DNA from 3 places in the Achromobacter sp. RT286_PF genome. Region 1 is predicted to be linked to each of the others. Evidence: predicted binding sites of a transcription regulator. Region 1 holds the regulator's gene; each other region holds the start of a gene.
The links. Region 1 encodes HrcA, which represses chaperone genes, less so after heat shock. Its sites were predicted from a motif close to TTAGCACTCNNNNNNNNNGAGTGCTAA; they were not measured.
Positions count from the first base shown of each region.

Region 2: a site for HrcA is predicted at 1,646-1,672, ahead of groES (co-chaperone GroES). Genes of this name have one in related genera too.
Region 3: a site for HrcA is predicted at 4,644-4,670, ahead of rpoH (RNA polymerase sigma factor RpoH). Genes of this name have one in related genera too.

Region 1 covers NZ_JCBAMR010000001.1:164,029-173,873, forward strand. The annotation lists gene dapB (4-hydroxy-tetrahydrodipicolinate reductase) at 1-170, opposite strand, end outside; gene AC6LJY_RS00765 (outer membrane protein assembly factor BamE) at 189-725, opposite strand; gene fur (ferric iron uptake transcriptional regulator) at 882-1,301, shown strand; gene recN (DNA repair protein RecN) at 1,536-3,197, opposite strand; gene AC6LJY_RS00780 (NAD kinase) at 3,211-4,110, opposite strand; gene hrcA (heat-inducible transcriptional repressor HrcA) at 4,250-5,254, shown strand; gene hemH (ferrochelatase) at 5,300-6,424, shown strand; gene AC6LJY_RS00795 (hypothetical protein) at 6,414-6,650, shown strand; gene grpE (nucleotide exchange factor GrpE) at 6,796-7,353, shown strand; gene AC6LJY_RS00805 (thioredoxin family protein) at 7,371-7,775, shown strand; gene dnaK (molecular chaperone DnaK) at 7,855-9,780, shown strand.
Region 2 covers NZ_JCBAMR010000002.1:274,033-283,877, reverse strand. The annotation lists gene groL (chaperonin GroEL) at 1-1,263, opposite strand, end outside; gene groES (co-chaperone GroES) at 1,301-1,588, opposite strand; gene AC6LJY_RS03105 (NADPH-dependent F420 reductase) at 2,219-2,968, opposite strand; gene AC6LJY_RS03100 (hypothetical protein) at 2,967-3,380, shown strand; gene AC6LJY_RS03095 (SDR family oxidoreductase) at 3,402-4,157, opposite strand; gene AC6LJY_RS03090 (TetR/AcrR family transcriptional regulator) at 4,265-4,855, shown strand; gene AC6LJY_RS03085 (tripartite tricarboxylate transporter substrate-binding protein) at 5,162-6,142, opposite strand; gene AC6LJY_RS03080 (enolase C-terminal domain-like protein) at 6,181-7,347, opposite strand; gene AC6LJY_RS03075 (LysR substrate-binding domain-containing protein) at 7,450-8,358, shown strand; gene AC6LJY_RS03070 (substrate binding domain-containing protein) at 8,402-9,082, opposite strand; gene AC6LJY_RS03065 (AAA family ATPase) at 9,226-9,845, opposite strand, start outside.
Region 3 covers NZ_JCBAMR010000015.1:54,251-64,095, forward strand. The annotation lists gene AC6LJY_RS14135 (glutamate synthase-related protein) at 1-1,532, opposite strand, end outside; gene AC6LJY_RS14140 (hypothetical protein) at 1,922-2,680, opposite strand; gene fghA (S-formylglutathione hydrolase) at 2,911-3,777, shown strand; gene AC6LJY_RS14150 (hypothetical protein) at 3,874-4,563, shown strand; gene rpoH (RNA polymerase sigma factor RpoH) at 4,681-5,601, shown strand; gene AC6LJY_RS14160 (phosphodiesterase) at 5,912-6,703, opposite strand; gene AC6LJY_RS14165 (cation:proton antiporter) at 6,938-9,622, shown strand; gene AC6LJY_RS14170 (NUDIX hydrolase) at 9,629-9,845, opposite strand, start outside.

The sequences.
Region 1 (9,845 bases):
GTGATCAGCACGCCGGTCTGTTGGCCCAGCGGGGCGCCCGCGTCCTGGCCCAGAGACGTCGACCCATTGCGGTCCAACGCCACTGCCAATTGCAGGTCGGTGGACTTGAGGATGGCGTCGATCAGCATCTGGCCCATACGGCCGCTGGCGCCGGCAATTGCAATACGCATGAAGAAAATCCTTGGGGGTTACCGAAGCGGCTCGGGCGCGTTGCCCGGTTGGCCGGGGTACTGATTCAGCGGGCTGACCGGGGCGGCGGCATCGCGCTTTTTCAGGTCTTCCTCTTCTTTGATGCGGGTTTCGTCCTGGTCCAGGCGCTTGTCCGCCTTTTCGTCGGCGGTGCTGCTGGGCGTGTTCAGCTGATAGGGCTGCAAATCAGGCTGCTTGTCGCCTTCCCAGCGGGTCAGGCGGTCGTTTTCGAACCAGACGGTGAACTTGCGTTCACGGGCTTCGCCATAGCCGGGCTTGTAATAGTAGGGGTAGTCCCAACGGTTGGCGTGCAGCACGCTGGTCAGGGTAGGGCTGCCCAGCGCAAAGCGGACTTGCTCGCGGCTCATGCCCGGCTGGAGCAGCGCGACTTGCTCCTGGGTGATCCAGTTGCCTTGCTGGACACCGGCCTTGTAGGGGAAGCCCCACTTGTCCCCCGAGCAGCCGGCAAGGGCAATGGCCAGGGCGGCGACGGCCAATCCGGTCTTCAGCGAGCGGGAGGGAATTCGTGCAATCATGGACACTACGCGCCCCTATTATTTGGAAGCAGACAAAACCGTTATCATAAAGGTTTCATAAGGATAGTTCCGCGAGGCGGCATGAAATCAGGTGAGCCGACTCGCGGTGCACCCTTGATCCTGCCCATGCCTACGCGGACGGAGAGCGATTACACCATGAGCGACCAAAGCGAACTGAAGAACATGGGTTTGAAGGCGACGTTTCCGCGCCTGAAAATTCTTGATATTTTCCGCAAATCCGACCAACGCCACCTTAGCGCCGAAGACGTCTACCGCGCGCTGATCGGCGAAAACGTCGAAATCGGCCTGGCAACCGTCTACCGTGTGCTGACCCAGTTCGAGCAGGCCGGCATCCTGGCCCGCAGCCAGTTCGATAGCGGCAAGGCTGTGTTCGAACTGAACGACGGCGATCACCACGATCACCTGATCTGCACGAATTGCGGCACCGTGGTCGAGTTTTCAGACCCGGAGATCGAAAAGCGCCAGCAGAAGATCGCCAAGGACAACGGTTTCGCGCTGGAAAGCCACGCGATGGTGTTGTACGGCGTGTGCAGCAGCTGCATGAAAGGGCGCTAAACCGCTAGCGTCCGCCCCACGGTCCGTGGCCGCGCTCGTTGCGGGCCAGTGAGATCAAAAGCCCCTTCTTGATGAAGGGGCTTTTTTTTGTCTGCGAGGGGGCGGGGCTTTTGCCTGGCTTTGCCTGGTTTTTGCATGGCTTTCTCGCGGCTTCGGGCCGTATTTTGTACGGCGTTCGCGTGAATTTGCCTTGGAACCCGGGCTGGACTTGCCCCCGGCTTGCGCCCAACCGGCTCAGGCCGCGGGCTGGCCGAAACCTTCCAGCATTTCGCGGGCGTGCTCGCGCGTGGTGGCGGTCAGCTTGATGCCGCCCAGCATCCGGGCGATTTCCTCAACACGCGCCGCCGCGTCCAGTTCTTCGATGCTGGAGCGCGTGGTGCCGCGAGATTCCGTCTTGCTGACCAGGAATTGGTTGTTCGCGCAGGCGGCTACCTGGGGCAAGTGCGTCACGCACAGCACTTGATGGCGTTCGCCCAGCTCGCGCAGCAGCTTGCCCACGGCTTCGGCCACCGCGCCGCCTACGCCGCTGTCGACTTCGTCGAAGATCAACGTCGGCACGCGCGCCGCGCGGCTGGCAATGACGGACAGCGCCAGCGAAATCCGCGACAACTCGCCGCCCGAAGCCACTTTGGCCAGGGGCCGCGGGGTGGTGCCGGCGTGGCCGGCCACCAGGAATTCAACCTGCTCGTTGCCGTGCGCGGACGGCGCGGCGGCGGTCAGGGTGGGGTCGAACTTGCCGCCTTGCATGGCCAGCGTTTGCATGGCCTGGGTGACTTGCTTGCCCAGGTCCTTGGCAATCTTGCGGCGGGCGGTCGACAGCTTGGCGGCCGCCGTGTCGTATTGCGACTGCGCCGCAACTGACTGAGCCCGCAGCGCATCGATATCGCCCGCCGCTTGCAAGGCGGCCAGCTCGGCATGCAGGGAATCGCGCAATTCGCACAGGGCGTCGGGCTCGACGCGGAATTTGCGCGCGGTCTCGAACACCAGGCCCAGGCGGGTTTCGACGTCGGCCAAGCGCTTGGGGTCCAGATCGACGCGGCTGACGTAGTTGTTCAGGTCGGACACGGCTTCGCTGATCGCGATGCGGGCGGACTCGAGTTCGTCGTACACGCCTTGCAGGCCGGGGTCATGCCGCAGCATTTGCTGAATGCGGTGATTGGCGGCTGTGACACGGTGGTGCGCGGAATCGCCTTCGCCGTCCAGCGCTTCCAGGATTTGCGAGGCGCCGTCCAGCAGCGACTGCGAATGCGACAAGCGCGTGTGCTCGGACTGCAAGGATTCCCATTCGTCGGGGCCCAGAGCCAGCTGATCCAGTTCGTCCACCTGCCATTGCAGTCGGTCGCGTTCGTTGGCCAGGCTGGCGGCGTCTTTTTCGGCGGCTTCGAGTTGCCGCGCCAGCGCGCGCCATTGCTTCCACGCCTGGCTCACGGCCTGGCGCAGATCGCCATGGCCGCCGTGCGCGTCCAGCAGATCGCGCTGCGCGTCGGGGCGCATCAGGCTTTGATGGGCGTGTTGGCCGTGGATGTCAACCAGGCTGTCGCCCAATTCGCGCAGCTGCCCCACGGTGGCGGGCGTGCCGTTGATGTAGGCGCGGCTGCGGCCTTGCGCGTCGATGACCCGGCGCAGCGACAGTTCGTCATCGACATCGATCTCGCGTTCATTCAGCCAGCTGTGCAATGACTTCGGCGTATCGAACACGGCAGTGATGTCGGCGCGCGGTGCGCCTTCGCGCAGCATGCTGGCGTCGCCGCGTTCGCCCAGCGCAAGCGCCAGCGCGTCCACCAGGATGGATTTGCCCGCCCCGGTCTCGCCGGAGAACACGGTGAAGCCAGGGCCGAAATGGATTTCGGTCTGTTCGACGATGACGAAGTCGCGGATATGCAGGGTGCGCAGCATGTCGGGGCGCTTACTACTCTACGTTGTCGGTGGCCTGGGGCATCAGGTTCCAATGCAGCTTGCGGCGCAAGGTGGAAAAGAAGCTGTAGCCCTCGGGGTGCACGAAGCGGATGGTGTACGGCGCGCGCTGCACGACGATGCGGTCGCCCGGTTGCAGGTCGGACCAGGTCTGCATGTCGAAATGCACGCTGGCGCCCACTTCCACGCGGCCCATCGCGGTCAGCGTCATGTTCAGCACACCGGTGTCCGGGATGACGATGGGGCGGTTCGACAGCGTTTGCGGCGCCACGGGCACCAGCACCATGGCGTTCATGCCGGGGTGCAGGATGGGGCCGTTGGCGGACAGCGCGTACGCGGTCGAGCCGGTAGGGGTGGCGATGATCAGGCCATCGGCGCGCTGCGTGTACATGAAGGCGCCGTCCAGTTCGACACGCACTTCGATCATGCCGCCGCGCCCGGCGCGGTTCAGCACGACGTCGTTGAGCGCCGACGCGGAATACATTTTCTGGTCACCACGCCACACGCTGCCTTCCAGCAGCATGCGTTCTTCAATCTGGAAGCTGCCTTCTAGAACGCGCGCCAACGCACCGTGCGCGTCTTGCAGCGGGATGTCGGTGATGAAGCCCAGGCGCCCGTGGTTGATGCCCACCAGGGGGACACCAAATGGCGCCAGATGCCGGCCGGCGCCCAGCACCGTGCCGTCGCCGCCCATCACGACGGCCAGCGATGCGTTCTGGCCGATCTCTTCGAGGGTAGCTATTGGGTATTCGGTCAGGCCGGTGTTGCGCGCGGTGTCGGCATCGATCAGCACATGCCGGCCCGCTTGCGTCAGCGCGTGCGCAAGGGCTCTTAGCGGGGTGTCCAGGCCGGTGTCCTGGTATCTGCCGATCAGGGCGACGGTAGGAAAGTGCATGGATGCGGGCGTATCAAGAGGGCGAAGCCGAAGCCAAAACCTGCCCGGAATGGGCCGATTAGCCGATTATATGGGGCCGCATATCTGCTTGCGGGACAAAAATCGCCTTTATCCTAAAAGATTCCTTAAAATGCCCGCTATGGATGACCGCGCACGCGCACTACTGAAAGCGTTGATAGAACGCTACATCGCCGATGGGCAGCCCGTCGGCTCGCGGACGCTATCGAAAGTCTTCGACTTGTCCCCGGCTACCATCCGCAATGTCATGGCGGACCTGGAAGAGCTGGGGCTGATCCATAGCCCGCACACCTCCGCCGGCCGCGTGCCTACGCCGCGGGGCTATCGCATGTTCGTCGATTCCCTGCTGGCCGTGCAGTCTTATCAGCTGCAACCGCACAACATGGGCGAAATGCTGTCGGCGGCCGAACCTACCCGCGCCGTCAACGCCGCCGCCGCGTTGCTGTCCAACCTGACGCAATTCGCGGGCGTGGTGCTGACCCCCAAGCGCGCCCAGGTGTTCCGGCAGATCGAATTCATCCGGCTGTCGGACAAGCGCGTGCTGCTTATCATCGTCACGCCGGACGGCGACGTCCAGAACCGCATTCTGTTTGTCCAGCGCGATTACGCCGAAGCGGAATTGCTGGAAGCCGGCAATTTCTTCAACATGCATTTCGCGGGCAAGTCGTTCAACGCCGTGCGCCAGACGCTATCGACCGAACTGGCCCAGCTGCGCGAAGACATTTCGCGGCTGATGCAGGCGGCGGTCGAGGCCAGCGCCGAGGCCGCGGAAGACGGCGACACCATGGTCATCTCGGGCGAGCGCAAGCTGCTGGACGTTACCGATATCGCGTCCGACATGGACCGGCTGCGCAAGATGTTCTCGCTGTTCGAGAAAAAGACCGACCTGCTGCAACTGCTGGACGTGTCCAGCCGCGCACAGGGCGTGCAGATCTACATCGGCGGCGATTCCCAATTGGTGCCCATGGAAGAGGTCTCGGTCATTACCGCGCCCTATGGCGTGGACGGCAAGGTCGTGGGCACGTTGGGCGTCATCGGCCCGACCCGCATGGCCTACGAACGCGTGATTCCCATCGTGGACATCACGGCGCGCCTGCTGTCCAACGCGCTCAGCCACAACCAGTAGTCCCATTCAAAGCTACATCCTCCTCGCGGAGGAAGGGGAGTTTTTGTGTTTCTTCGCCTGTTCAAGTACCTGTGGCCTGAACGCTACCTGCCGGAAGCCGAGCAGGACGACCCCTTCAACGAAGACCCGCCGGCCCGCGCGCCCGGCAAAGTCGGGGTGCTGCTGGTCAACCTGGGTACGCCGGATACGCCGGACAAACAGGGCATCCGCAAATACCTGGGCGAATTCCTGTCCGACCCCCGCGTCATTGAAATTCCACGTTATTTATGGAAACCCATCCTGTACGGGCTGGTGCTGACGTTGCGACCCAAGAAGCTGGCGCCGCGCTATGCGGGCGTCTGGCTGAAAGAAGGGTCGCCCCTGATGGTCTATAGCCAGCGCCAGGCGGACGGGGTACGCGCCGCGCTGGAGGCGGCGGGCATCGACGCCGTGGTGGAACTGGGCATGCGCTACGGCAACCCGTCCATCCCCGACGCCATCACCCGTTTGCGCGCGGCCGGTTGCGAACGCATCCTGACCGTGCCGCTTTACCCGCAATACGCGGCCAGCACCACGGCCACGGTCGTGGACGCGGTTACCCGCCATGCCGGGCGCCTGCGGGATCAGCCTGAACTGCGCTTTACCAAGCGCTTTCACGAGGACCCCGCCTGGCTGGACCCGCTGGCCGCCCGCATCGAGTCGTTCTGGCGCGAGCACGGCAAGCCGCAGAAGCTGGTCATGAGCTTTCACGGCTTGCCGCGATATTCCATCGAATTGGGCGACCCCTACTACCGCGACTGCATGGAGTCGGCCCGCCTGTTGTCCCAGCGGCTGTCGCTGCCGCGCGAACAGATCGAAGTCACCTTCCAAAGCCGCTTTGGTACTGCCCGCTGGCTTGAGCCCTATACCGAACCGACCCTGAAAGCGTTAGCCGCTTCGGGTGTTACCGAGGTGGATGTGGTGTGCCCGGGATTTGTGGCAGACTGTCTGGAAACCCTGGAAGAGATCAGTCTGGAATGCCGGGACGCCTTTATTGAGGCGGGCGGCAAGCAGTTTCGTTACATCCCTGCGCTGAACGACGACCCCGCGTGGATCGCCGGCTTGGCCACTTTGGTGGAACGCAACTTGCAGGGCTGGCCGTTGAAGATCCAGGCCAACACGGACTTGAAGGAGAAGGCGCATGCACCATGATCCCAAGAGCGGCAAGAGCGTAAAAAAGGGGACCGTTGCCACCCCGGTGGACGAGGATCAGGTCGAACACGATCTGGACGAAGCGCTAGCCGAGACCTTTCCCGCCAGCGATCCCATCGCCATCCGCCCTGAACCGGATGACGATGACGATAAGGTGGATCGCGGGCTCGAAGAGAGCTTCCCCGCCAGCGACCCGGTCGCCCCGGCGCAGCCCCACAAGAAGTAAGCAGCCGGCCCCGCCGGGCCAAGCCCGGGCGGGCTTGCTGCCTCGGGCGGGCGCCGTCAGGGAATATTTCCCTTTCCCGGGCTTGAAATAGGGGTATTGGCCCCCATTCATGTCTGCGAAAGCCATTCTTTTTGGAGGATTCCCCATGACGGCACCCCACGAGCCTGTAGATAAGACGCCCGAAGCCGGCCAGAACGCCGACGCGGCACCCGCCGACCAGGGCGCGGCAGAGGCCGAGCTGAACGAGTTGCGCGCCCAGCTGGACGCCGCCCAAGCTACCGTCAATGAGCAGCACGATCAGCTTCTGCGTGTGCACGCCGAAGCTGAAAATGTGCGCCGCCGCGCGCAGGAAGAAGTGTCCAAGGCGCGCAAGTTCGGCATTGAGTCGTTTGCCGAAAGCCTGGTGCCGGTCAAGGACAGCCTTGAAGCCGCCCTGGCACAGCCGGACCAGACCGTCCAGACGCTGCGCGAAGGCGTCGAAGTCACCCTGAAGCAGTTGTCGGCCGCGTTCGAGCGCAACATGCTCAAGGACATCGCGCCGGCCCAGGGCGACAAATTCGACCCGCACCTGCATCAGGCGATTTCGTCGATCCCCCACGAGCAACCCGCCAACACGGTGGTGCAGCTGCTGCAAAAGGGCTACGCCATTGCCGACCGCACGCTGCGTCCGGCGCTGGTAGTCGTATCGGCCGGCCAAGGCTGAAACGCCGGCCGCGTGTCATGACCGATCCCCGTTTCGATCCGGCTCAAGTCTTCCAGGTGTTCGGCATGCGTCATGTCGACACCGAGGGCTTTGATGCCACCGTGGTCCAGGCGCCGGGAACGGATCTGCGCTGTGTGTTTTTATGGGGACAGGATTGCTATAACTGCAATCTTTTCAAGCAGGCGGCGCTGCTGCACCAGGAAACGTTGCTGAAGCTGGGCCTGACCTGGTTCGAGGCCGACGTTTACGCCGACGAACCCCTGGGCCGGCGCTTTTCCCTGCATGGTGTCCCCACTTTCGTGCTGTACCGGGCTGGCAAACGGCTGGGTCGTATCACCGGTTGGCCCGGATTGCCCCAGTTCACGGCGGCAATTTCGCGGTTGCAGGACCCGAATGCGGAAAATTCCGGCAAGGCGTCTTGAAAACCCTGCGACTAACCCCAGTTATGTGGGGACAAGAAGTTTCTCTCTATTTTCATAGATCAATTCAAGGTAACCCACCATGAGCAAGATTATTGGCATTGACCTGGGCACGACCAACAGCTGCGTGGCTGTGATGGACGGCGGGCAGGTCAAAATCATTGAAAACGCGGAAGGCGCCCGTACCACCCCCTCGATCGTCGCCTACATGGACGACGGCGAGACCCTGGTTGGCGCTCCCGCCAAGCGTCAGGCCGTGACCAATCCCCGCAATACCCTGTACGCAGTCAAGCGCCTGATTGGCCGCAAGTTCGAAGAAAAGGCCGTGCAAAAGGACATCGACCTGATGCCCTACACCATCGCGCGCGCCGATAACGGCGATGCCTGGGTCGAAGTGCGCGGCAAGAAGATGGCGCCTCCCCAAGTGTCGGCCGACGTGCTGCGCAAGATGAAGAAGACCGCCGAGGACTACCTGGGCGAAGAAGTGACCGAGGCCGTGATCACCGTGCCCGCCTACTTCAACGACAGCCAGCGCCAGGCCACCAAGGACGCCGGCCGCATCGCCGGTCTGGAAGTCAAGCGCATCATCAACGAGCCCACCGCGGCCGCGTTGGCGTTCGGCCTGGACAAGACCGAAAAGGGCGACCGCAAGATCGCCGTGTATGACTTGGGTGGCGGCACGTTCGACGTGTCCATCATCGAAATCGCTGACGTTGACGGCGAAAAGCAGTTTGAAGTGCTGTCGACCAACGGCGACACCTTCCTGGGCGGCGAAGACTTCGACCAGCGCATCATCGACTACATCATCTCCGAGTTCAAGAAAGAACAAGGCGTTGATCTGTCCAAGGACGTGCTGGCGCTGCAACGCCTGAAGGAAGCTGCTGAAAAGGCCAAGATCGAGCTGTCCTCGGCCCAGCAGACCGAAATCAACCTGCCGTACATCACGGCGGATGCCTCGGGTCCCAAGCACTTGAACCTGAAGATCACGCGCGCCAAGCTGGAAGCGCTGGTTGAAGAACTGATCGAACGCACGATCGAGCCCTGCCGCGTCGCCATCAAGGACGCCGGCGTGAAGGTTTCGGACATCGACGACGTGATCCTGGTCGGCGGCATGACCCGCATGCCCAAGGTTCAGGAAAAGGTGAAGGAATTCTTCGGCAAGGATCCGCGCAAGGACGTGAACCCTGACGAAGCCGTCGCCGCTGGCGCCGCCATCCAAGGTTCCGTGCTGTCGGGCGACCGCAAGGACGTGCTGCTGCTGGACGTGACGCCTCTGTCGCTGGGTATCGAAACCCTGGGCGGCGTGATGACGAAGATGATCCAGAAGAACACGACGATCCCGACCCGGTTCTCGCAAACCTTCTCGACCGCGGACGACAACCAGCCGGCCGTGACGATCAAGGTGTTCCAGGGCGAACGCGAAATCGCCGCGGGCAACAAGGCGCTGGGCGAGTTCAACCTTGAAGGGATCCCGCCGTCGCCGCGCGGCATGCCGCAGATCGAAGTCACGTTCGACATCGACGCCAACGGCATCCTGCACGTGTCCGCGAAGGACAAGGGCACCGGCAAGGAAAACAAGATCACCATCAAGGCCAACTCGGGTCTGTCCGAAGACGAGATCCAACGCATGGTCAAGGATGCCGAGGCCAACGCCGAGGAAGATCACCGCGTTGCCGAACTGGCTCAGTCGCGCAACCAGGCCGATGCGCTGGTGCACGCCACCCGCAAGTCGTTGACCGAGTACGGCGACAAGCTCGAAGCTTCCGAAAAGGAAAGCATCGAGGCCGCCATCAAGGACCTGGAAGACACGCTGAAGGAAGGCGACAAGGCCGCGATCGACGCCAAGGTGGAAGCCTTGTCGACCGCGTCGCAGAAGCTGGGCGAAAAGATGTACGCCGACATGCAGGCGCAACAAGCCGCCGGCCAGCAGCAAGCGGCCGATAACGCGAAGCCGGTGGACGACAACGTCGTCGACGCCGACTTCAAGGAAGTCAAGCGCGACCAATAATGGCCGGGCGCTGACCAGCCTCTGCCGCCCGGTAGCCGGAGAAATCCGCCTACCGGGCGTACTCA
Region 2 (9,845 bases), on a different contig from region 1:
GCGCAGCAGTGCAACACCGCCACCAGCCACAACGCCTTCTTCCACTGCGGCGCGGGTAGCGTGCAGGGCGTCTTCGACGCGAGCCTTCTTTTCCTTCATTTCGACTTCGGTGGCAGCGCCAACGCGAATCACAGCAACGCCGCCGGCCAGCTTGGCCACGCGTTCTTGCAGCTTTTCACGGTCGTAGTCGGACGTGGCTTCTTCGATCTGGATACGGACTTGCTTGACGCGAGCCTCGATCGACTTGCTGTCGCCAGCGCCGTCGATGATCGTCGTGTTTTCCTTGCCCACTTCGATGCGCTTGGCTTGGCCCAGTTCAGCCAGGCCGGCCTTTTCCAGCGACATGCCGGTTTCTTCGGAGATCACCGTGCCGCCCGTCAGGATGGCGATGTCTTCCAGCATGGCCTTGCGGCGGTCGCCGAAGCCCGGCGCCTTGACGGCGGTGGTCTTCAAGATGCCACGGATGTTGTTCACAACCAGGGTGGCCAGCGCTTCGCCTTCGACGTCTTCTGCAATGATCAGCAGGGGACGGCTCGACTTGGCAACTTGTTCCAGCACGGGCAGCAGGTCACGGATGTTGCTGATCTTCTTGTCGAAAATCAGGACATACGGATCTTCCAGCACGGCAACTTGCTTTTCCGGGCTGTTGATGAAGTAGGGCGACAGGTAGCCGCGGTCGAATTGCATGCCTTCGACGACGTCCAGCTCGTTTTCCAGCGACTTGCCGTCTTCGACAGTGATGACGCCTTCCTTGCCAACCTTGTCCATCGCGTCAGCGATGATCTGGCCGATGGAGGCATCGCTGTTGGCCGAGATGGAACCGACTTGAGCGATTTCCTTGCTGGTCGTGACCGGCTTGGATTGCTTCTTCAGTTCAGCCACGGCAGCGGCGACAGCCTTGTCGATGCCGCGCTTCAGGTCGATCGGGTTGAAACCGGCGGCAACGTACTTCAGGCCTTCCATGACGATGGCTTGAGCCAGCACGGTGGCGGTCGTGGTGCCGTCACCGGCGTTGTCGGAGGTCTTGGAGGCAACGTCCTTGACCAGTTGTGCGCCGATGTTCTCGAACTTGTCCTTCAGTTCGATTTCCTTGGCGACGGACACGCCGTCCTTGGTCACGGTCGGGGCGCCGAACGAGCGCTCCAGCACGACGTTGCGACCCTTGGGGCCCAGGGTGGTCTTAACAGCGTTGGCGAGAACATTCACGCCGCGGACGATACGCACACGGGCGTCGTCACCGAACAATACTTGCTTGGCAGCCATTTCTTAGCTTCCTTCGAAAATTCGTTTGAGGCGGGGTTTACTGAACCACGGCGAGGATTTCGTCCTCGCGGATGACGAGCAGTTCTTCGCCATCAACCTTCACGGACTGGCCGGCGTACTTGCCGAACAGAACCTTGTCGCCAGCCTTCAGGTCGACCGGCAGGATCTTGCCGTCTTCGGTCTTCTTGCCGGGGCCGACGGCCACGACTTCGCCCTGATCAGGCTTTTCAGCGGCGCTGTCGGGGATGACGATGCCCGAGGCAGTCTTGCGCTCGTTTTCGAGGCGTTTGACGATCACGCGATCGCCCAGGGGACGCAAGGCCATGAGGAACTCCTGTTTACTTGAATGAAAGTGAATGATCGGTTAGCCCCGGGAGGGCTGTTAGCACTCACCGGTGTCGAGTGCTAATTATAGGGATGATGTTGCAGGGTTCAAGGGGGGGAGGGGCGGCTGTTACATATTTGGGGGGTGGCCCCATTTGTCGAAGCCGGCCACCGAGCCTCATGTCGAATTTCATTCAACCTGAGATTGGGTTCATTCAAGTTGGTAGCTAAGCAACACCAGCCTCGGCTCTTGCAGATCATGGCAAGGCACTTCGCAGCAAATTGGCTTGGACTAGGGCCATAAAAGACAAGAGCTCCAAGTAGGAGCTCTTCGTGGCAAAGCTGCTGTTCGAGATCGCCCTCCAGATCATCGGCTACCACAAGCGCGCCGACTTGTTCACCAGCAAGTTCACCTGTAGGCCCCTTTGGTGAGCAGGATCGCCTTGGCCTTGAACTCGTCGGCAAGTCACTTGCTCAACATAGCCCCAAACCGGAGAAGACACGAACAGGTATCTAGGGAATCGGGGCGTACACAGCGTGAGAAACAGGGGGCTCTAACGGAGCAAGTGGACTCCTTCACTCGTTGTTAAGCGAAAAAGGCCAGTTGCTCAAAGACAGCCGACACAGCGGCCTACATATAGATGAGCCGGTTGAGCTTCTCGAGGAAGTCGGCATCGGAATTGCTCAAGTTCGCAAGACCGAAGCGTTCTTGCACAATCGCGGACACCAAATCACGGCGTTTCGGGAGGCGAGCCTTCTCGGCCGCTGCGAGAGCCGCTGCCATCTCCTTCTTTTTAAGGTTGGTGCAGTAAGCCGGCGCAGCAGGCTGCTGGCGCCACGAATCCGCGAGCGATCCAGCATCGAATGCGTCGAAGCCCGTCTCTTCGACCAGACGCATCGCCACTTCTCGATCGATTGTGCGATCGGCAGCAACGGGTATCGCGATACGATCTGGACTGCCCGGCGCCATTCCAAATTCGGCGAATGCTTGCGCCCCTATCGCGTTCCACGCCTTGGCGATCGGCCGGCCTAATTGTTCCACTACCCAGAGGCTTTCCACCTGGCCCGCGTCAATCGCCTCGATCGCGCCGTCCCGCACTGGATAATAGTTGGCTGTGTCGATCACCACCGTTTCTTCCGGGACGCCCGCGAGAAGGGATTTGACTTTCGAGTGGCTCGCAAACGGGATCGAGAGGATGATCACGTCCACGTCCCTCACCGCGTCTTGAGCGGTTGTCGCGCGGGCGCCGTTAGCCAGTAGCTGCTTGTCGATTGTTTCAGGGCCACGGGAGTTCGCAACCTTGATCTCATGACCAGCTTTGGTCAATTCACGGACAAGTGTCTTTCCGATATTGCCGGTGCCCAGAATGCCTACTTTCATGATTCCTACTCCCTTTCACTTGGTTCATCTTGCTGTGCAAACTTGCAGAGGAACCGGAGACAATCGTGTCCCGCAGTTCTTAGTTCTTGCCGGTCACTTAGATTCCATCGACGGCGGATTGGGTAAGCTTGATCAGCCGGAAGCCATCAGCGGCGCCGGCTTGGAATATCACGGGCTGGGCCTGTTCCGGAGGCGGGAGCGCAAGCAGACCGCTGGCAGCCACATGGCGCCCTTTCAGATTGATCGGCTGGAGCTTTTGCCTGGACATGTTGATTCCCCACTGCTCCTGTTCGCGGCATCCCGCCGTTTGGATGAACTGATCCGTGAGCCGTTCGCCGAGACTTCGCGGGGCCGGGCACCTCAGCCGGATCAGTCACCGGTCGGCGTAGTCAACTTTATTGCTGTGCAATGACCTGATTCATGACTTAATGCTTCAGCTTGGGTCCTGCCATGCGGACAGCATTGCCAAGGCTGCTTCATAGTTACCAGCAGCCTCGGCAGTACGGAAATATTTGGCCCGCTCCACGATGATTTCTCGCGGTGTGGGTTCGCCATGCAAAAGGGCGAGCGTCTCGTCGAGGAAGTCTTCCAGAGGCATAGCATGCTCGTCGTTTTCCTGACCAAACAACGTCGTTTGCACACCAGGCGGCGCCAGTTCAATGACGCGTATGGAGGTGTTGGCGAGCTGCGCACGCAAGCCTTCGGTGAACGAATGAACAGCCGCCTTGGTGGCGCTGTATGTCATCGCTATGGGGAATGGAACAAATGCCAATGCGGAACTAACATTGATGAGGACACTATCTTTCTGTTTCGCAAGTTGCGGCAAGAAAGCATAGGTCATCCGGATGGTGCCTAAGAGGTTGATCGCGACGGTATCTTCCGCAGCCCTAAGCGACTCGCGATTCATCGCATCTTCGCGTGGCATGATGCCAGCGTTGTTAATCAAGACATTCAGGTCGGGGTAACGGGCGGCCACTAGCTCACTCGCTCGGGCGATGGACGTGGCATCGGCCACATCAAGCTCGATAGCCTCGATTCCGGGGTGATCGGTCGTGATCTGCTGTAGCAACGCATTGCGCCGCCCCGTGACGAGAACCTTGTTGCCCGCCTTATGTAACCGTATCGCTAGACCGAGCCCTATGCCCGAAGTGGAACCCGTGATAAGGATGGTATTGCCGGACGGCTTCATATGCTTCTCCGAAGTGGTAGAGCGGCTAGAATTTAAACGGACAATTGTCCGGAAAAAAGTTTACCGGACAATTGTCCGTTTATCAATGGCGCCTTGGAGGAGCACAAGTGGCACAGTCACAAAAGGTTGAGCGCCCTGCACGCGCCGACGCACTACTTAACCGCGAGCGCATCTTGGCGGTCGCCTTGGAGGAACTGGCCCAGGGTGCAGACGTTCCCCTAAGCGCGATCGCTAGGAAGGCCGGCGTAGGACAAGGGACTTTCTATCGCCACTTTCCGACCCGAGAGGCGCTGGTGATGGAGGTCTATCGCTACGAGATGCTGCAGGTCGCAAAATATGCTGAACACCTGCTTCAGACTCGCGCGCCCGACCAGGCATTACGAGAATGGATGACTCGCCTCGCCGAGTACGCCATGAACAAGGCTGGCTTGGCCAATGCAATTCGCGAGGTGTCGAATGTGGGGAGCTGTGCGGGAAAGGAGAGCTATGCTCCCGTGGTCAACGCAGCCCAGTCCTTACTTGATGCAAACGAGAGGGCGGGCACCATTCGTCCTGGCACCACCACGGATGACTTTTTTCTGGCCATTGCGGGTATTTGGCAGATCAATGTCAACGATGAGTGGAAACCGCGTCTCGTCTGGCTCATGGACTTTGTTATGGAAGGACTACGCGCGGGCGCGCCGGCGCGGTCCGCGTAAGACGCTAGGTTGCATTCCCCGCGATTCAACTATCGGCTTTCGATGCTGATGACGGATGCGAAGCAGGCAAACAAGGTAGTGCTCATTGTTGGTAAGCATGATCAGAACGTACGAGCAGTATGCTGTTTAGTAAGATGGAAGGCGCCGTAAGCCTCCATGCCAGTCCTGTGCTTTCTGAACTCCGTGGTCTGTTCGTACCTGTTCTGCTTTGCTCAGACATCTCACTGCTTGCTAGCGCTTGAATTACCTTGCCCAAGGCCGCTTCGCCAGACACATCTTCAAATAACGAAGAGGTTTGTTTCCGCTCTAATCGGCATATTCGCCTGCGTCCTGGAAGACTTTAGCCCAGCGCGTCTTCTCGCCTTCAAGGAACTTCCGATGTTGCTCAGGCTCCAGGCGCTCATCGGTCACTACCGTCACGCCCAGACTCTCCTGCCGCTTGATAAATACCGGGTCCTTCAAGGCGGTGCGAAGCGCGTTGTTCAGCTTGGCGATAGCATCCGGCGGGGTTCCTTTCGGTGCGTATAGTCCGTGCCAGATCTGCACATTGAAGCCGGTGAGTCCAGCCTCATCCAGCGTGGGCGTATCCTTGAGAGCAGGTAGTAAGAGACGTTGCAGACTAGTCACACCGAAGACCTTAACCCTCTTGCCCTCTATCTGTGGAACAGCATTGGTCGCCTGCTCACACATGATGTCAACCTGCCCGCCAAGCAGATCGTTCATGGCTGGCCCAGTCCCTTTGTATGGAACAGTCGTCATGCTGGCCTTCAACGTGCTCTGAAGCATCAGTCCGCACAAGTGGGATGCCGAGCCCAGGCCGGCATTGGCAAGGTTGACTTTGCCTCCGCTCGCGTTGATCCACTGCCTGAGTTCCGCAAACGTATTGGCCGGCAGGCCAGGCCGTCCAATGATGACCGACGGCGCCTCGTTGATCAGGCCGAGCGTCTCGAAGTCGTCCGGCACCTTATAACTTAGCTTGCGATACAGGGATGGCGCGGTAGCCATGCCGATGTGATGTACAAGCAGCGTATAACCATCCGGGTTTGCCCGAGCGACCTTGGCGGCGCCAATTGTGCCTCCCGCGCCGCTGGCGTTTTCGACAACCACAGTCGTGCCGTCCAGTGGCTTGCGTAATGCCTCGGCCAGGTCCCGTGCAATTTTGTCGGTCGGCCCCCCAGCTGCAAACGGAACTACCAACGTGATGGGCTTGTTCGGGAAGTCTGCATGAGCGGCAACTGTGCTTCCAAGCAGAGCAATGCCCGTAGCAACGCGCCAAAGCTTCTTCATGGCTTGTGTCTCCTATGTTGTTGTCGTTGACTTGAGCGTCATGCAGACAATGTCTGCATCTCACGGTAAAGATCGGCCTTCCCCTCGAAGCCAATGCCGGGTAAGTCGGGCAGCGTGACGTAGCTGTTCTCGACTTTGACGCCATCAGGGAAACCGCCATATGGCTGGAAAAGGTCCGGGTATGACTCGTTGCCCCCCAGTCCCAGCCCAGCCGCAATGTTGAGCGACATCTGGTGCCCACCATGGGGGATGCAGCGGCTGGGTGACCAACCGTGCTCCTTGAGCATCTCCAGAGTGCGCAGGTATTCCACCAATCCGTAACTCAAAGCGCAGTCGAACTGCAACCAATCACGGTCAGGACGCATGCCGCCGTAGCGGATCAGATTGCGCGCATCCTGCATTGAGAACAGATCCTCGCCAGTGGCCATCGGGTTCTTGTAGTAATTGCGTAGCGTCGCCTGCAACTCGAAGTCGAGCGGGTCGCCCGGCTCTTCGTACCAGAACAGGTCGTACTGCGAGAGCGCCTTGGCGTAAGCGACGGCGGTGTCGAGGTCGAAGCGACCATTTGCGTCCACACACAGCCTCTGACCGTCCTGCAAAACTTCCATGATTGCGTCGATCCGGCGCAAGTCCTCGTCTAGCGACGCACCGCCGATCTTCTTCTTGACTACCGTATAGCCGCGATCAATGTAGCTGCGCATCTCGTCCTGCAACTTGCGGTAGTCCTGGCCAGGATAGTAGTAGCCGCCAGCGGCGTAGACGAAGATCTTGCGATTGGGATTACCATCGCCATAACGGTCGGCTAGAAGTTGGAACAGAGGTTTATCTTCGATTTTCGAAACCGCATCCCAGATAGCCATGTCGATGGTCCCGATGGCCACGGAACGTTCGCCATGCCCACCGGGTTTCTCGTTCGTGAACATTGTCTGCCAGACTTTGTGCGGGTCCAGGTTGTTGCCGGTGCTGTCCACCAGCGATTCGGGATTCGCTTCGAGAATGCGGGGAATGAACCGCTCGCGCATCAACGTGCCCTGGCCGTAGCGGCCGTTGGAATTGAACCCGTAGCCGACCACAGGTTTGCCATCGCGGATAACGTCAGTGATAACGGCCACGAGGCTGAGATTCATTTTGCTAAAATCGATATAGGCGTTGCGGATAGCCGAACTGATCGGGACAGTTTTTTCACGGATTTCGACGATCTTCATGATGCCTCTGTACAAAAGATACCGAGGCTTTGATTTTCTTCCTCTGGAGCCTCCCACCCCAATGTTCATTTTGGCTACTTCTATGCAGTGGAAGAACCGCCGATGAACTTCATCTGGCTCGGTGATTTTCTCGCGCTCGCTGCCAGTGGTAACTTCTCCCGTGCGGCGGAGGAACGGCATAGCTCGCAGCCCGCATTTAGCCGACGGATTCGCGCACTGGAGGCGTGGATCGGCGCACCTTTGGTGGATCGCAGCAGCCAGCCCGCCCAGCTCACCGAAGTCGGTGAATGGTTCAAGGGAGTTGCGGAGGATATGGTCGCCAGAACCGCCCGAATGCCTGGGGAAGCCAAGCATGTGGCCGAAGCCAGTTCGACGACCTTGCGCATTGCTAGCACGCACGCTCTTTCATTTACCTTCCTGCCGCGCTGGCTTAGAAGTCTTGAGTCGAGGCTGACGTTGGGCGCCGTGGAACTGATGTCAGATGTACTGGCGCGCTGCGAGTTTCAAATGCAGCAAGGCAAGGTTCATTTCCTTTTGAGTCACGCGCACAGTCGTATGCATGGTGCGATGGATTCAGACGCGTACCAGTCGGCGGTGATCGGTCATGACCAATTGCTTCCTGTGTCTAAGCCTTCGCTGAAGGGGCATCCACAGCACCGTTTGGACAGACCGGAACATGACCACGTTCCGGTGCTGGCCTATACCGATGAGTCAGGGTTGGGGAGGATCCTGCGCGCGGTGCAAGGCCGACGACTGGAATCAACCCCGGTTCACATAGTGCTCACAGCCCATCTGGCGTCTGTCCTTCGCTCAATGGCCCTGGACGGACGCGGCATTGCCTGGTTGCCAAAATCGTTGATCCAAGAGGACCTTGACGCGGAGCGGCTCGTCGTCGCAGCAAGCACAGACTGGATGGTGGACTTGGAGATTCGCCTCTACCGAGATCGGGCAATGATTGGGCGCGCGGCTGAGGCACTTTGGCAGTCCGCTACCGACGTAACCGAGGGGTGAGTGTCTGGAACCTCACAATTTTAGCCAAAGGCAGCGAATGGGATCAGCGATCCCAAGGCGCGTTCTGCCAGCGTTCCAGCAGGAAATCACTGAACGCCGTGAGCCGACGCGGCACAGGTTCGCGCCGTGCCCGCACGATGCTGATCTTCGAGGGAGTTGCTTCCCAGTCCGGCAACACGCGCACCAGCCGCCCGTCGCGCAGTTCCTCGTGAATGTCCCAGGTCTCGCGCAGCGAGATACCCAACCCCGCCAGGCACCACGCATGCAGCACGTCACCGCTGTCGCTGCACAGCGTGCCACTGACTGCAATAGGCTTCTCCCGACGGCCTTTGCGCAGCGGCCAGGTGCTTTGCAGCAGCCCCGGATACGCGAACACCAGACAGTTGTGCCGTTCCAGTTCCTCCGGTTGCCCCGGATGACCCTGCGCCTCCAGATAGGCGGGAGACGCCGCCAGGATGCGCCGGTTGTCGGCCACGCGCTGCGCCACCAAACGCGAATCGGCCAACTCGCCCATACGGATCGCCAAGTCGAGGTCGCCGCTATACAGATCCTGCACCTGGTCGGACAGGCGCAGGTCGAAGCCAACGCGGGGATGCGGGCGGCAGAAATCGTGGATCGCCGGGGCCACGAACTTGCGCCCGAACGGAGTGGGCGCGGTCAGGCGGATGGTGCCGCTCAGTTCCTGGTTGCCGCCGGTCGCTAGCTCCTGCACTTCCTCCGGCACCGCCAAGGCAACCCCCTTCGACGAACTTCGACAGTAGGCACCGGCGACCGACCCGCCTTCGCAACCGCCGCGCGGCTTTTGTTTGTGCTTTCCCGGTGCTTCTCTGGTGCTCTTCCCGGGGCGGGCACGGTAGGTCCGTCGTGTCAAACCGCATACGTCACCCGGTGCGCCTCGGTCGGCAGCGGCAGGTCCCAGCGGTGCAGCATGCTGGTCAACGTCTTGTTCGATAGCGATGTGTCGCGCCGAGTGTTCCGGCGCAGCAGCTCGGCGCGCGGTTGTTCCAGATAGACCAGTTCAACTTGCGCATGATACGAATACAGCAGATCCAACGTCTTCTTGCGCATCAGCTCGCTAAGGTGGGTGGCGTTCCAGACGAAGGGCGCCTTGCGCCGCAGCAGTTCGCGGGCACGGTCGATAGCCAGGTGCGCCACCATGCCTTCGTTCTTGCCGTGGCGCAGGCCCAGTTCTTCTCGCGCATCGTCGAACGAAATCACCGGCAACTCGGGATGATGCCGGCTCACCCAGGTGTTCTTGCCCGACGCGGGCAATCCGGACATCACAATCACCCGCGATCCAGGTTCCTGGAACAACGGGTAATCGGGGTGCACGTCGGCGCCGCGAAAATAGCTGACTGCGGTATGGGCATCGGCGAATGCGCGTGGCTGGCCAAAGCACCGTTCGTCGCGCGCCAGCTCGCAGAACAGCGCGATGTTGTCCAGCACGCGCTGACCGTCCGGGCAGATGCGTCCACGCATGTCGGCTT
Region 3 (9,845 bases), on a different contig from region 1:
GGTTCCAGGATGAACTTGTAGTCTTCCTGGGTCCAGCCGAATGCCTGCTGGCGATCCAGCAACGACACCGGCGACTGCGTGGCGACGGCGGCCTGGCGCGGGGCCGGCAGCGATTCCAGCTTGATCTGCAGGCGCTCGATCCACTGGCGGTACGGGCGGCTGTTGGCCAGTTGCAGCTTGATCTCGGCGTCGTCGATGATGCGGCCTTGTTCCAGGTCGATCAGGAACATCTTGCCCGGCTGCAGGCGCCACTTCTTGACGATGCGGTTCTCGGGAATCGACAGCGTGCCGGCTTCGGACGCCAGGATGACCATGTCGTCATCGGTGACCAGGTAGCGGGCGGGACGCAGACCATTGCGATCCAGCGTGGCGCCGATCTGGCGGCCGTCGGTGAACGCAACGGCGGCGGGGCCGTCCCACGGCTCCATCATGGCGGCGTGGTATTCGTAAAACGCGCGACGGGACTCGTCCATCTGCGTGTGCTGTTCCCAGGCTTCCGGGATCATCATCATCATGGCGTGCGCCAGGGAATAGCCGGAGTTGACCAGCAGTTCCAGGCAGTTGTCGAACGTGGCGGTGTCCGACTGGCCTTCATAGACGATGGGGTACAGCTTTTTCAGGTCGTCGCCCAGCACGGCCGACTGCATCATGCCTTCGCGGGCGCGCAGCCAGTTGAAGTTGCCCTTGACCGTGTTGATTTCGCCGTTGTGCGCAATCATGCGGTACGGGTGGGCCAGCGGCCAGGCGGGGAACGTGTTGGTCGAGAAGCGCTGGTGCACCAGCGCCAGGGCGGACACCGTGCGGGTGTCGGCCAGATCGCGGTAATAACGGCCCACCTGGTCGGCCAGCAGCAGGCCCTTGTAGACCACGGTACGCACCGACGCGGACGGCACGAAGTATTCCTTGCCATGGGCCAGATGCATGTTCTGGATGGCGTGGCTGGCCGTCTTGCGGATTACGTACAGCTTGCGTTCCAGCGCGTCGGGCACCATCACGTCGGCGCCACGGCCGATGAACAGCTGGCGGATGACCGGCTCGCAGTCGCGCACCGTGGGCGACATGGGCATGTCGACATCCACCGGCACATTGCGCCAGCCCAGCACGACTTGGCCTTCAGCGCGCACCGAGCGTTCAAGCTCTTGTTCGCAAGCCAGGCGCGAGGCGGTTTCCTTGGGCAGAAACACCATGGCCACGCCGTATTCGCCCGGGGGCGGCAGGATGATGCCTTGCTGGCTCAGTTCGTCGCGATAGAGCGTGTCGGGAATCTGGATCAGAATGCCCGCGCCGTCGCCCATCAGCTTGTCGGCGCCGACAGCGCCGCGGTGGTCCAGGTTTTCAAGGATCTTCAGACCTTGCTGGATGATCGCGTGGCTTTTCTTGCCTTTGATGTGCGCAACGAATCCGACGCCACAGGCGTCATGCTCGTTCTTGGGGTGGTACAGGCCCTGGGCAGCCGGAAAACCAATGCGCGAAGCATCGATCGGGGTGGCCTTGGGCGTGGAACAGGATTCGTTGGGGGTAATTTGGGGCATGGCGCGCTCCGCAGTGGGCCTGCGTCGTAATGTTGCAGTGCAGGAGTCGGACAATACCCCCGGCAAGAGTAGGGTGCAACAGAAACATAAGGGGTGCGACCCCATTTATATCGATGCTCCATCATAGGGCGCAAATACGGGGACACAGCAACATCCGCGCCGTTATTGGCTGGCCAGGGGCGGGTGTAGAGGAAGCATTTGGCGCATGCACCGGAACTGGGCAAAATTCCGACTTACGTCCCCATTTAATAGTGGACGGGAAGCGGGACAATCGCGGCACGAAACCACGTGGAAAACGCGGGCGCGCGTGTCGCAAAAAATGCACAAAGGCGAGCCCGGGCGCAACTGAAACCCAAAGAAAAACCCGCCGATTGCGGCGGGTTCGTTTATCAGGAAGAACTTTGCCCAGTACCGGGCGGCGGGGGCGGGGGCGGCGTATCCGACTCCGTCGTTGTCGCGGGTTTCTTGCGCGGCCGACCGCGCTGGCCCGGGGCCACTCGCCGGCTGGCGGTATGCGCCAGGCTGGCGATGAAGCTGGGGCCACCCAATGCCCATTGGCCGGAGACGGCTTGGTCGATGCGCTGCGATTCTTCGCGCGACAGGCCGTCTTGCAAGCGTTTGCGGTAATTGGCCTGGCGGTCGAACGGCGTGTTGCCGCAAGCCCAGTAGTCGGCGTGATCCGATTGCCACTGCGCCGGCGCGGCATTGGTGTTGCCCGTATGGCTGGACGCGGACGACCAGGGCCAGGAATCCGGATCTTGCGATGCCCCGCTACGCACGGGATACGTTTCCAGCCAGACCAGCGCCGGCAGCACCCACGCACCCGGTTCAAGCAGCGCGGACCGGTAGCGCCCCGCGAAGACCCGGCCGCCACGCAGGCGCGCCGCCAGGTTGCGGCCCAGCGTCTGCATCAAGCGGGGCAGCCCTTCTTCGTCAGCAGGGGTGGCCAGCAGCAGGATGCGGTCATTGGCCAGCAACCAGCCGTGGACCGATACCCGATGGCGTTGAGCAGATTCGCCCAGCCAGGTGGCCAGTTGGTTCAGGATATCGGCCGGGGCGGGTTGAGACGGCGCCGCCAACGGCGAAATGAAATTGGCCTGCACCAGTTGGGGCAGCCCAGGGGCGTACAGACGGGGCAGACGGGCCATAGTGTCAGGGCTTGCGTATCTGGAAGAACGGGTTGTCTTCGCTCACGGTATATAAATAGTGCCACGGTGGGCGCTGGTCAAGTCCCGTGATCACAATATGGGCACGGATTCGGGTTTTTTTGTCGTCCGGCCTGTATGCACAGCAGGTTAACATTCGGCGACGGAACGTCGTACCGTGGATATACCCTAACCCGTCGACGAATTTTTCATCCCCCGACCGGAGAACGTCCATGCCCGTGGCCCTGGAGCTCATTTCCCAGCATCGCTGTTTTGGCGGTACGCAGCGGTACTACCGCCATGAGTCCACGCAGATCGGCCTGCCGATGCGCTTTTCGGTCTTCGTTCCGCCGCAAGCCGATGCCGGCCCCGTGCCGGTGCTGATCTATCTGGCGGGCCTGACCTGCACGGAAGAAACGTTCATGATCAAGGCGGGCGCGCAGCGGCTGGCGGCCGAGCTTGGCGTCATGCTGGTCGCGCCCGACACCAGCCCGCGCGGCGCCAACGTGCCCGGCGAAGAAGAAAGCTGGGACCTGGGCACGGGCGCCGGTTTCTATGTCGACGCGGTAACGCCCGCCTGGCGCGACCACTATCGCATGTACAGCTACGTGACTGACGAGCTGCACGCCATCGTCACCGGCGACACCCTGCCTGGCGACGCGTCGCGCACCGGCATCTTCGGCCACTCCATGGGTGGCCATGGCGCGCTCGTGCTGGCGCTGCGCAACCCGGGCAAGTTCCGCTCGGTGTCGGCGTTTGCGCCGATTGCGGCGCCCAGCCTTTGCCCCTGGGGCAAGAAGGCATTCGGGGCCTACCTGGGCGGCAACGAAACGGATTGGGCCGCCTACGATGCATCGGTCCTGATGCGCGGCTTGAAGCAGCCCTTTCCCGCCGGCATCCTGATCGATCAAGGGGAATCCGACCAATTCCTGGCCGATCAGTTGTATCCCGAGGTATTCGAAGCCGCCTGCGCAGCGGCCGACCAGCCCCTGACGCTGCGTCGCCAACCGGGCTACGACCACGGCTATTACTTCATCTCGACGTTCATCGAGGATCACATCCGGTTTCACGTCGAACGCCTTGGAAAACCGGCGGCATAAAGCCACGCTTTTATACTGAAATGCCTGCCGCGGCGGGCTCGTGGCGTCCTGGGCGCGTCGGGCTGAAACCCTCGGCGTCCCATAGGAACTCGTCATTTGATCAACGGCCTCGCCCCTTTTGTCTGGATTTTGCTAGGCGCCATCGTCGTCCTGCTGCCCGGCCTTGTCATGCTGCTCGGACGGGGCGGACCCCGCGACGAGCGCGGCCGCAGGATCTTCCAGTTCCGGCCGGTGCGCCGGCTGTTCGGCCTGATGCTGGTGCTGCTGGGTTGTGTGTCCGGGCTGCTGGCCCTGTCGCTGGTGCAGTTTTTCAGGCTGACCGCTGACGAATCCGTGGCCCGCGTTGAAGTCCGGCAGCAGGCCGAGGGGCAGTTCCAAGTCACCACCGACGCGCCGGGCGTGGGCCCCAAGCAGTACGTTCTATATGGAGATCAGTGGCAGATCGATGCCCGCGTCGTGCGCTGGCGTCTGCCGGCGTTGATGGCGGGCGTGCCGCCGCTGTATCGCCTGGAACGCCTGTCGGGCAGGTATAGCGACGCGGCCCGCGAGGCTTCGGCCACGCGCTCCGTCCACGCCTTGGACGACTGGCCCGCGCCTGATTTAGGGTCGCTGAAGAAAAATTTTCCGAACTGGTTCCCGTTTGTGGATGTCCAATTCGGAAGCGGCGCATACATGCCCCTGTTCGACGGCGCGAAGTACCAGGTGTTCATGGACCCGCGCGGCGCCTTGTTCATCCGCCCGGACGGCGAGGCCACCGCCGAGGGCTTGAAACGCCTGGGCTGGTAGCACCCTCCCGGCCGCCCTGCTTTTGCGAAAAACAGGGTCGGATCATAGAATGGAAACTTTGATGCGTCGCAATAGTCGAATTAGCACTCCCTTTACTAGAGTGCTAACATCGAATCCATGTCGTTACCCCTTCGCTTTCCGGAGACCCCCGCTATGAAACAACCCAGTACCTCGTTGGCCGCTTCCGGCAACGCTCTGGCGTTGGCCATTGCCAATCCGGGCGCACTTGGCACGATCGACGCTTATATTTCTTCGGTCAACCGCTTGCCGGTTTTGTCGGCCGAGCGTGAAACCGAGCTGGGCCGTCGCCTGCGCGACCAGGAAGACCTGGGCGCTGCGCGTGAACTGATTCTGTCGCACCTGCGCCTGGTGGTGTCAGTGGCGCGTCAATACCTGGGCTACGGTTTGCCGCATGCCGACCTGATCCAGGAAGGCAACGTTGGCCTGATGAAGGCCGTTAAGCGTTTCGACCCCGAGCGCGGTGTGCGGCTGGTGTCGTTCGCCGTGCACTGGATCAAGGCCGAAATCCACGAATACATCATCCGCAACTGGCGCTTGGTCAAGGTCGCCACGACCAAGGCGCAGCGCAAGCTGTTCTTCAACCTGCGCAGCATGCGTCCCGATGGCCAGACGCTGGACCCCGATCAGGTCGACCACATCGCGCGCGAATTGAACGTGCGCCGCGAAGACGTCAGCGAAATGGAAGTGCGCCTGTCGGGCCGCGAAATGTCGCTGGAAAACCAGGACGACGATGACGACAGCTACGCGCCCATCGCCTACCTGTCCGACGATGGCCGCCAGGAACCCACGCGGGTGCTGGAACGCGCGGCGCGCGACGAACTGCAAAGCACCGGGCTGAACAGCGCACTTGAGGCGCTGGACGCCCGCTCGCGCCGCATCGTCGAAGCCCGCTGGCTGCAAGACGACGGCGGCGCCACGCTGCACGAACTGGCACAAGAGTTCGGCGTATCCGCCGAACGCATTCGCCAGATCGAAGCCGCCGCGCTGAAGAAGATGCGCGGCAACCTGGCCGCCTGATCCGTCGGGTGCTGCATACGAAGGGCCGCTTGCGCGGCCCTTTGCTTTTTGCAGCGCTGGCACCGATGCTTCCGCCGATGCCGCCACGATGTCGCCTGGCGTCTGGACTAATAAATAACTTGATACAAATTAGCCGGCGAATTTCGGGATCTTCAGAAACTTAATAAAGAGTGCGCCGACTAACTTCATGTAGACCGCGAACTTTGGTTAGCAGTCTTGCCATCCGTCTCGGCTTCTCCTCTTTCCCCTCCCCTATGAGACGGATGCTTGCGGGGCACCACATATATTCGTATATCTGGTGCCCCGATTTTTATGCGGCCTGCGCGTTGTCCGCTGCAAGCGCCGTATGCCACAGCGCGTCCTGCACGCGACGCACGCCGGTGGCCATCGACCCATCCTGATAAAGCTTGATCCAGCGATAACCCGGCGCCAGGTTGTCCACCACGTGCTTGCCATCGCGGATGCTGAATTGAAAGCAGGTCGACGGCGTGGCCAGCATGCGAAGGTTGTGGCGGCGACGATCGAATTCGTGATGCACGTGGCCCCACAACAGCACGCGCGCCTGCGGCCAGCGGGTCAGGCGCTTGAATAGCACCTGCGGGTTGTCGATCATCATCGAGTCGTGCCAGTGGCTGTCCATCTGCATCGGGTTGTGATGCATGGCGATCAAGGTATGACGGCCGGGCGCCTCGGCAAGCGCGGCTTCCAGCATGTCCAGCTGGCTGTCCGGCAGATGCCCGGCATTGGAGCCGGGCACGGTGGTGTCCAGCGTGACCACGCGCCAGGCGCCTACGTCGGTGACCGGCGTAGACCAATGCGCCAGTTCCTGCCGCATCACGGCGGGCTGGTCGTGATTGCCCGGCAGGCAACGGATCTGCGCGCCGGCCAGCACGCTTGCCTGGCCCAGAATTGCCGCAAACCGCCGATAGGCTGCCGCCTCGCCGTCCTGGGACAGGTCGCCCGTGGCCAGCAACAGGTCGGGGCGCTTGCCGTCGGCGTCGATCTGCCGCAGCACGGCGCGCAGGCTCGCGTCGGTATTGACGCCCAGCATCGATGTATCGGGCTCGCCGAACAAATGGCTGTCGGTCAATTGGACAAGCATGGCGGGCGCGTCGTGACGCCGGGCCAAAGAATGGACGCGTGGCAAGTGCCGCTCCTGTCGGGGTTTTGCACGTTTGAACATTACCCAAAAAACATGGCGCGACGCGTTTCTGCCTTCGCAAGCCGGGTAACGAAACGTGCATTCTCTACGATACCTACGGTTTCCTGCCCGGCGTCCGCCGAAAATGCCGCTATTCTTGTGAAACTTTTCACCGTTCGCGACTCGGCGCTATTCATGGATGTAGGTTTTCTTGTGTTCGGCCTAGCCGGACTGCTCACTCTGGTTTGCTTCATGCCGCCGTTGGCGGGCCGCCTCAAGCTGCCCTACTCGGTGCTGTTGGCTATCGTCGGTTGCTTGCTGGGGATTGTGATCCATGTGCACGGCTGGGCGCCCAGCTGGATCGCCGACTTCCTGGATTCGCTGGAACGCTTCGAGATATCGTCCGAAACCTTCCTGATGGTGTTCCTGCCGGTGCTCCTGTTCGAAACCGCGCTGTCCATGAACGTGCGCCGGTTGATGGACGACATCGGGCCCATTCTGATGATGGCCATTGTGGCCGTCGTGGTTTGTACCGTGGTGGTGGGCGTGACCCTGGACGCGATCTCGTCCTACGGCCTGGTGGTATGCCTGCTGCTTGGCGCCATCGTGGCCACGACCGACCCGGTTGCCGTGGTCGGTATTTTCCGCGAGGTGGGCGCGCCCAAGCGCTTGACGACGCTGGTCGAAGGCGAAAGCCTGTTCAACGATGCCGCGTCCATCGCCCTGTATTCCGTGCTGCTGGCCGTTCTAGGCGGTCACGGTGAGCTCACCGTCAGCGGCATCTTCAACGACTTCATCGTGCACTTCATCGGGGGCGGCATCGCCGGCTTTGCGATGGGGCGGCTGGCCTGCTTCCTGTTTGCCTGGTTGCGCGGCTTTCCCACGGCCGAAATCACGTTGACGCTGACGCTGGCCTATCTGTCCTTCTTCATTTCGGAACACTATCTGAACGTCTCGGGCGTGGTCGCGACCGTGATCGCGGGGTTGGTCGTGGGTTCCACCGGCCGCACGCGCATGTCGCCCACCACCTTCGAATACCTGTCCAGCGCCTGGGAACAGTTCGGCTTCTGGGCAAACTCGCTGATTTTCCTGTTCGCGGCCATGCTCATCCCCAAGCTGATGGCGGCCGCCGATTGGCAGGAACTGGTGCTGGTGGCCGTGGTGTTCGTCGCCACCCTGGTGGCGCGCGCCATTGTCGTGTTCGGCCTGTTGCCGCTGCTGGGGCTGACGCGGCTGGGCACCAAGGTCAGCAACCCCTACAAAGTGGTGATGTTGTGGGGCGGGCTGCGCGGCGCCGTGTCGCTGGCGCTGGCCCTGGCCGTGACCGAGCAGACCGGCGTGGCGGAAGAGGCGCGCCAGTTCATCGCGGTGGCCACTACCAGTTATGTGCTGCTGACGCTGTTCATCAACGGCATCAGCCTGCGGCCGCTGATACGCATGCTGGGGCTGAACCAGCTGTCGTCCGTGGAACGCACCATCCGCAACCAGGCGCTGGCAGTGGCCCTGGAAGACCTGCAAGGCAAGACGGAAGAAGTCGCCAAGACCGAGCACATCGGCACGGAAGTGCGCGACCGCATCCGCGCCGTGTTCGACGCCAGCCTGACCAGCGTGCACGACGGTCAGGTCAGCCAGATGAGCGACGAGCAGCGCGTCGCCGTGGGCCTGGCCATCGTGGCGCAGCGCGAAGAGGAAATGTTCTTCGACATTCTGAAAGCGCAGATCGTGGATTGGCGCATGGCGGAAACGCTGCTGGCACGGGCCGAGCGGCTGGAAGACGCCATCCGGCTGGGCGGTGTGCCCGGCTTCGAGCGCGCTATCGTGCAGGACGTGCGCTATTCCACCGGCTTCCGACTGGCCTTGCGGATGCACTATCTGTTCGGCTTCCAGGGCTGGTTGGCACGTGAACTGGGCCAACGGTTTGCCAACTTGATGAGCAAGCGTTCGGTGGCGCAGCGGCTGATCGTGTTTGCCCGCGAACAGATCACGCCCCTGTTGGGCGAAGACGCCACCCAGCGCATCGTGGTGCTGCACCAGCGCCGCCTGGACCTGGTCGAAAGCGCCCTGCAGGCATTGAACCTGCAATATCCGTCGTACGCGCAATGGTTGCAGGAAAGCTATCTGGGCCGCGTCGCGCGCGAACTTGAACGCATCCGCTACCGCGACATGCTTGAGCAGTTCCTGATCAGCGGCGAGGTCTACGCGGATCTGATGGCGCAGTTGAAAAGCCGCTGGGCGCACATCGACACGCACCCGCCGCTGGATATTGAAATGAGCGCGGCCGAACTCATCAAGCGCGTGCCGCTGTTCGAGGGCCTGTCGCCGGATTCGCTGCGTGCCATCAGCAAGTTGCTCAAGCCGCGTCTGGCGCTGCCTGACCAGCGGGTGCTGACCAAGGGCCGGCACGGCGAGGAAATGTGCTTCGTGGCGTCGGGCGCCGTGGCGGTGCACCTGCCCGACAACACCATGATCGAACTGGGCAGCGGCGAGTTCTTTGGCGAACTTGGGCTGCTGGGCGAACAGCAGATCACGCCGGAAGTCACATCGCTGGGCTACAGCAAGCTGCTGATGCTGACATCGCGCGACTTCCACGCCCTGTTGGCGCGCGATGAGCATCTGCGCGAGCGAATCCAGGTGGTGGCCAAGCAGCGGCTGCGCGCCATCGAGGTGTGGAAGCAGTTCTCGCAGGCGTCCCAGGCGGCGGCCACGCCTTCGCCCGCGCCCGCTTCGGCGCCCAGCCCGGCGCAGGCGGCAGAAGCGGCCGAGGCGGCCGGCGCCGGGCGCGAATCCCGCCAGGACGACCCGGCCGACCAGACCGGCCAAGCCGGCATGCGCCTGCCCGCCGAGCCCGCGGCCGATGCCCCCGGGGCCGCGTCCCGCTAAGTCAGGTCAGATCTGGCCGGCGGCGCGGCGTTGCATGATGTCTTCGACAATCACCAGCGCCGCCTCCAGCGTGAACTCGCCTTCTTCGATCTGGCGCAGCACGGTGGCCACATCCAGCGTGGCGATCTCCATCACTTCGCCGTCCCGGTTGGCGGGGCGGGCATCGGCGGCCAGCACGCAGGTGCTGGTCAGCACGTCCTCCACCTGATAGCCCTCGGGCAAC